3 regions of the Enterococcus sp. AZ126 genome follow, and region 1 is predicted to be linked to each of the others. Evidence: predicted binding sites of a transcription regulator. Region 1 holds the regulator's gene; each other region holds the start of a gene.

Region 1 (2,210 bases):
GATAGAGTGCTTGACTACGAATCAAGAGGTTAGGGGTTCGACTCCCTTTGGGTGCATAGTTAAAGTATTTGACTGCGGATTAAAAGGTTCAGAGAATTTAGGTCCTTTTGAACGTTTAGTCTTTTTTTATTATTATAGCTACGGGAAGTAGCTCAGCTTGGTAGAGCACTTGGTTTGGGACCAAGGGGTCGCAGGTTCGAATCCTGTCTTCCCGATTATTTTAATTTCGTATGAACACCACTCATTCTTTTGAGTGGTGTTTTGTTGTTTTATAATATTTTAAAGAATTGATTGAAAAGAACTTAGCGGATAAAATAGAAAAAATTGATTTTTGAGGTTATCAATGGAATAGCTTTACGATAATCATTGTATCTCTGGGAAAGTTCTAGAAAAGTATGGGGTTGGGACAGAAGCGTTTAACTTACTTCCTAGCCTTATACTTTAAATTTACTAAAAGCTGTAAATAATCTTTTCTTATCAAATTAGGCATTCTCCTTTATTAAACACTTAAAATTATGTATAATTAAGGTCAGTATTAGTCAAGGGAAAAGGATGAGTGTGATGAGTAATCAAAATACTTCGGATTTAATAGAAGCATATTTAAAAAAGATTCTTGAAGAAAGCAGTAAAATTGAGATTCGTAGAGCTGAAATGGCTCACTTATTCAATTGTGTTCCCTCCCAGATTAATTATGTTATCAACACGCGTTTTACAATTCAACGAGGATATTCTGTGGAAAGTAAACGTGGCGGTGGTGGTTACATTAGGATTGCTAAAGTCCAAATTTCTGATAGTGACCAATTATTAAAGCAAATGGCTCAATTTACGGGTAGTGAACTTTCAGAAAAAGATGCGTTGATTTTCGTACAAAAGTTGTATGAAGAAGAAGTTATAACTAAAAGAGAAGGAAATCTGATACTGTCTGTTCTTGGTAAACAGGTTTTAGGTAAAACAGGATCAAATGAAGATTATTTACGTGCTCAATTGATGCATTCATTTTTAGAACGTTTGAGTTACGAGGAGGAATGATAGTATGGATGAATTATTTACTGAAAGTGCCAAGGCAGTATTAGCTATTGCACAAGAAGAAGCAAAATATTTTAGGCATCAATCTGTTGGCTCAGAACATTTATTGTTAGCATTAGTCTTAGAGCCAAATGGAATTGCCGGGAAGTCATTGCGTCAATTAAACGCAGATAAGAATGATATTCGTGAAGAAATAGAACACCTAACTGGCTACGGAACTGTTAAGGGATACCCCAAAGGTGCATATTTGCCTTATTCTCCTCGTGCAAAACAAATTTTTGCTTATGCAGGTGATGAAGCCAAGCGTTTAGGAGCACCAAATATCGGAACAGAACATATTCTACTAGGATTGTTAAGAGATGAAGATATATTAGCTTCACGTATTTTATTAAATTTAGGTTTAAGCTTGTCTAAAATGCGTCAGTTAGTGATGAAAAAAATAGGCATTACTGATCCACAAATGAGTGGTAATGTGGGGCGTCGTCGGAATAATCAAGCCCAAAAAGCAGCGCCTAAAGGAACACCAACATTGGATTCATTAGCGCGTGATTTGACGAAGTTGGCACGTGAAAACAATCTAGATCCTGTAGTTGGACGTTCGCAAGAAGTTAGACGATTGATTCAAATTTTAAGTCGTCGTACTAAGAATAATCCTGTTTTAGTTGGTGAACCTGGGGTCGGTAAGACTGCAATCGCTGAAGGATTGGCGCAAAAAATAGTGAACGGTGAAGTTCCTGAAGATATGCTGGAAAAACGCTTGATGATGTTAGATATGGGTGCTTTAGTTGCGGGGACCAAGTATCGCGGTGAATTTGAAGATCGACTAAAAAAAGTCATCGATGAAATTTATCAAGATGGCGAAGTTATTTTGTTTATCGATGAATTGCATACTTTAATTGGTGCAGGTGGTGCTGAAGGTGCGATCGACGCATCAAATATTTTAAAACCAGCACTTGCAAGAGGAGAATTGCAAACGATCGGTGCAACAACATTGGATGAATACCAAAAATATATCGAAAAAGATTCAGCATTGGAACGTCGTTTTGCTCGTGTACAAGTTGATGAGCCAACTCCTGAAGAAGCAGAAGAAATTTTAAAAGGGCTGCGTTCACGTTATGAAGAGCATCATGGTGTAGAAATTACGGATGATGCATTACATGCAGCTGTTCAATTATCTGTACGTT
Region 2 (2,210 bases), 1.7 Mb from region 1:
TTCAAAACGTTCTTTTAACCCACGTAAGATACTGATTGTATCTTCAACTGTCGGTTCTTTAACTAAAACTTTTTGGAAACGGCGCTCTAAGGCTTTGTCTTTTTCCATATATTGACGATATTCGTCTAATGTTGTTGCACCAATCAAATGCAGTTCACCACGAGCCAACATTGGTTTTAATAAGTTTCCAGCATCCATACTACCTTCTGTTTTTCCTGCACCAACGATATTGTGTATTTCATCGATGAATAAAATAATTCGTCCTTCACTTTTCTTTACTTCTTTTAAAACTGCTTTTAATCTTTCTTCAAATTCACCGCGGAATTTTGCTCCTGCAATCAATGCACCCATATCTAGTGAAAAAATTGTTTTATCTTTTAGATTTTCCGGCACATCTTTACGAACGATACGTTGTGCTAATCCTTCAATGATGGCCGTTTTACCAACACCTGGTTCACCAATCAAAACAGGATTATTTTTTGTTTTACGTGAAAGAATTCGAATCACATCACGGATTTCTTCATCACGACCGATAATAGGATCTTGATTGCCACTTTTTACTTGCTGTACTAAATCTACCCCATATTTTTCTAATGCTTTGTATTGTTCTTCTTGATTTTTAGAAGTCACACGATCTCCCCCTCTCATGTCTTCAATATTTTTACGTAGTTCTTTTTCTGTGATACCCTGACTCGTTAAATATTTCGTTAATCGATAATTTTTTAATTTCATCAACGCTAAAATCACGATTTCAGTTGCTAGAAACTCATCTTGAAATGATTCTCTAAGTTTGTCCGCTTCACCTAATAAGTTAAACAGATTTTGACTCATGCTTTGACCATATTGGATGTTGCTGCCTTGGATGCTTGGATATTCATCAATTGCTTGATCGATTTCACGTTCAAAAGCTTCTACGTCAACTCCAGCGTCTGTATAAAAGTTACGTCCAAAATGATTTGGCTGCAAAAAAATCTTCCATAGATGTGCAATATCGATTTCTTGATGATGACGAGTAACTGCGACCTGTTGCGCCTCTGCGATTGCTTCTTGTAATGTCGTTGTCATTTTTTCGATGTTCATAGAATTACCTCCTAAATTTAAAAGCTGTGTAGATCCAATCAGTTCCGACTGGAAAATAGAAAACTGTACCGTTTTTATTCACGTTGTATTTTTATCTTTTTTCTGAGGAACTAGCCTACAGAGCTAAATATTGTGAAAGAATTACGACTTCATTTGATTTTGATTTAAAAACAGCTCGTAAATCTCACTTATATAAATAGTATCGTTAATTTATCAAAAAAACAGTACGTCTTTTGTACTATTTTTTTAAGGTCTAAAGTTTGATCATTATTGACCTTATAAATTTATTATACTCCTTTGGTCAGTAAAGGTCAATAAATAAACGCATTTTTTTGACGAAATTTCTCATCTAATTTTATGATAACGCAATGAGCTATTTAAGCAAAAGATAAGCTGTTAGATAGACAAAAAAGATTGAGCGCCACTTTTAGTGAGACTCAATCTTTTAATTGATTTTATAGTAATTCTCCAAATCGTTTTACATAGAATTTTTTTACGATCATTACCAAGAATAAATATAAAAATACTGTCAATCCTAACCAAGCAAAATAGTTTAGAGGTAGTTCAGCCAAACCTAAGCTTTGACCAAAACTTGTAAATGGTAAAACTGTACCAACTGCGATCCCTAACGATGTGATGGTCGTCAAAATAAAGGATGCTCGACTTTGTAAAAATGGAATTTTAGGCGTCCGCAACGTATGAATCACCAAAGTTTGTGACCAAAGTGATTCTATAAACCAGCCTGCGTGAAAAATCGCAATGAAAGCAGCTTGTTGTTCCGGTCCCAGATCATGATAATTTCCGCCTACCAATTGAGGACAAATAACAAAGTACATTAATAAATAGGTGGTAATATCAAAGACTGAACTAGTCGGTCCTAACCACTTCATAAACGAACCTATTTTTGAAGCATCCCATTTCTTGGGCTGTTCCAAATACTCATCATCTACATGATCCCACGGTATCGACATACATGAAATATCATAAATCAAATTCAAAAAGAGTAATTGCAGTGGTAACATTGGCAAAAACGGTAAAAAGATACTCGCAACAACAACTGAAAACATATTACCAAAATTAGAACTTGCCGTCATTTTGACATACTTCATGACATTTCCAAAAGTCGTTCT
Region 3 (2,210 bases), 980 kb from region 1:
GCCCATTGGAATGCTTGAACAACCATATCAAAGTGTTAAAGAGAAATGCGTATGGGTTTCGTAACTTTTATAACTTTAAATTGAGAATTGCTTTATGCTTTGGTAACGTTCTTTTTCAGCCGAATAGAAAAACCTAGAGGTATTTTCCTCTAGGCCTTACAATAATTGATTTAATTCTTTGGATTTTCTTCACCAACATTAGTTGACAAAGAGCCTTTATTATTTGCTTAAAGAACTGCTGTTTTCCATTACTTCATCAATCAAACCGTATTCTTTTGCTTGTTGAGCTGTCATAAAGTTATCACGATCTGTGTCACGTTCAATGACTTCAAGTGGTTGGCCAGTGCGTTCTGCTAAGATTTTATTCAAGCGATCACGTGTATCAAGAATGTGTTTAGCTGCAATCTCAATCTCAGTTGCTTGCCCTTGTGCGCCACCTAGTGGTTGGTGGATCATAATTTCGGCATTCGGTAATGCAAAACGTTTGCCTTTTGTACCAGCCGTTAATAAGAAACTTCCCATAGAAGCTGCCATACCAAGGACGATTGTTTGTACATCCGCTTTAACAAAATTCATTGTATCAAAAATTGCTAATCCAGCAGAAACACTTCCTCCTGGTGAGTTGATATAGATATAGATATCTTTTTCAGAGTCCTGTGCATCCAAAAATAGTAATTGGGCAATGACTGAGTTTGCTACATTATCATCGATCGGACCACTTAACATGATAATTCTATCTTTTAATAATCGTGAATAAATATCATATGCTCTTTCTCCACGAGATGATTGTTCAATGACTGTTGGTATTAAATTCATAGTATATTCCTCCTATATAAAAAACTCTTCAAATCATTTTATCACAAAGCATACCTTAATGCTTAAAAAAAGTATACTTTATTGGTCAACAAAGGTCAACTTTAATGCATTAAACTAAGCAAAAAAAAGTAATTAAAAAGCCTTAGAATATCCTAAGACTTTATTGACGATTTTTATGAAGTTACAACAATATTTCCATTTTGATCTGCAGGTTTAAGCAATGTAATAATCGTTGTGAAAAATGCTACTATTCCTGGGATTGCTGTCCAACTGAATACTAGGTACATAATTCCTTTTCCAATGAAATCAGAATAGAACTTATGTGCACCTAACCAGCCTAAGAAAAATGCTAATATAAAATAAACCCATTTATTAACGACTCTCCCATGTTGTACATAACCACCAACTGTTTGTGTATTATTATTTTCATTAACAATATTGATATTGATTTTATCTTGTAAATTTTCTGCTGCACTTACAGTCTTTTCTGTTTTATGGATGATTAATTCATCGCCATCTTCGAATACGTCAACGAGATCACCAATCTCTGGCTTAAAATTAAACCATTCATATAATGCATGTGTTGTGCTGCCATCTTCATTTGCAATGACTACATCATCAAAATCTAACTTAATAACCTTTTTCCCCATATTAAATTCTCCAACTCCCTATGTTATATTATATAATCAATTGAATGTGTAATATAGACATTTCAAGAAAGTAAATAATCAAAAAATAAAAAAAATTAAAAATAAGTAAGGACAATAAAATTTTTTCATATTTTTTTGTTCACTTGAAAGAATATGGTATACTGAAAAAACAAGAAAGAAAAGAGTGAGGGAATCCGAATGGTTGTTTTTATAGCAGGTATGACTGGTGTCTTGATTGGCGCAGTTATTGTATCGATTGGTGTTGCTTTACGCGTAACCTATGATGAACGCAAAGCGCTACGCTATCGAGAATTAGAAAATTTTGTCAAAGAGATAGAGACATTGAATCTTTTAAATAAAAAAATCAATGAGATTTTACAAAAAAGAGATATCTATGTAGACAAGTCTGTAAATTTCCTATCGATGGATGATTGTTATATCAGTATTGATGATTTTATTTATTTAGAATCATTTTCGGCACAAAATAATTTTTATTTGCCGACCTATTTGATTGAAGAATTTTTTAAGAAAATTGCCCATAGAAAAGTGATTTTAACACCAGATGAAGTGATCTCAATGGGTGGAAGTACTTACAAAGGCGGCCGAGTTATTTTAGAAAGCTTTTCTGAAGAGTTACTTTCTATTATTGAAGATAAAAAAAGACAAATGAAACGTTTAACCAATAAACCTTTGTATTATTTTCAAAGAAATTGAAAGAGGCTGGGACAGAAGCCTTTATTCGGA

The links. The regulator CtsR, encoded in region 1, represses protease genes until heat stress. The targets are predictions, from matches to a motif close to TTGGTCAAAAAAGGTCAAANA.
Region 2: the regulator CtsR is predicted to act here: its motif matches at 1,338-1,358, upstream of clpB (ATP-dependent chaperone ClpB).
Region 3: the regulator CtsR is predicted to act here: its motif matches at 898-918, upstream of clpP (ATP-dependent Clp endopeptidase proteolytic subunit ClpP).

The regions. Positions count from the first base shown of each region.
Region 1 covers NZ_JBIOSB010000001.1:2,318,241-2,320,450, forward strand. The annotation lists tRNA gene IGI43_RS10960 (tRNA-Arg) at 1-56, shown strand, start outside; tRNA gene IGI43_RS10965 (tRNA-Pro) at 142-215, shown strand; gene IGI43_RS10970 (CtsR family transcriptional regulator) at 562-1,029, shown strand; gene IGI43_RS10975 (ATP-dependent Clp protease ATP-binding subunit) at 1,034-2,210, shown strand, end outside.
Region 2 covers NZ_JBIOSB010000001.1:568,340-570,549, forward strand. The annotation lists gene clpB (ATP-dependent chaperone ClpB) at 1-1,080, opposite strand, end outside; gene mgtA (magnesium-translocating P-type ATPase) at 1,536-2,210, opposite strand, start outside.
Region 3 covers NZ_JBIOSB010000001.1:3,294,326-3,296,535, forward strand. The annotation lists gene IGI43_RS15425 (ISL3 family transposase) at 1-137, shown strand, start outside; gene clpP (ATP-dependent Clp endopeptidase proteolytic subunit ClpP) at 220-816, opposite strand; gene IGI43_RS15435 (TM2 domain-containing protein) at 990-1,466, opposite strand; gene IGI43_RS15440 (hypothetical protein) at 1,665-2,180, shown strand.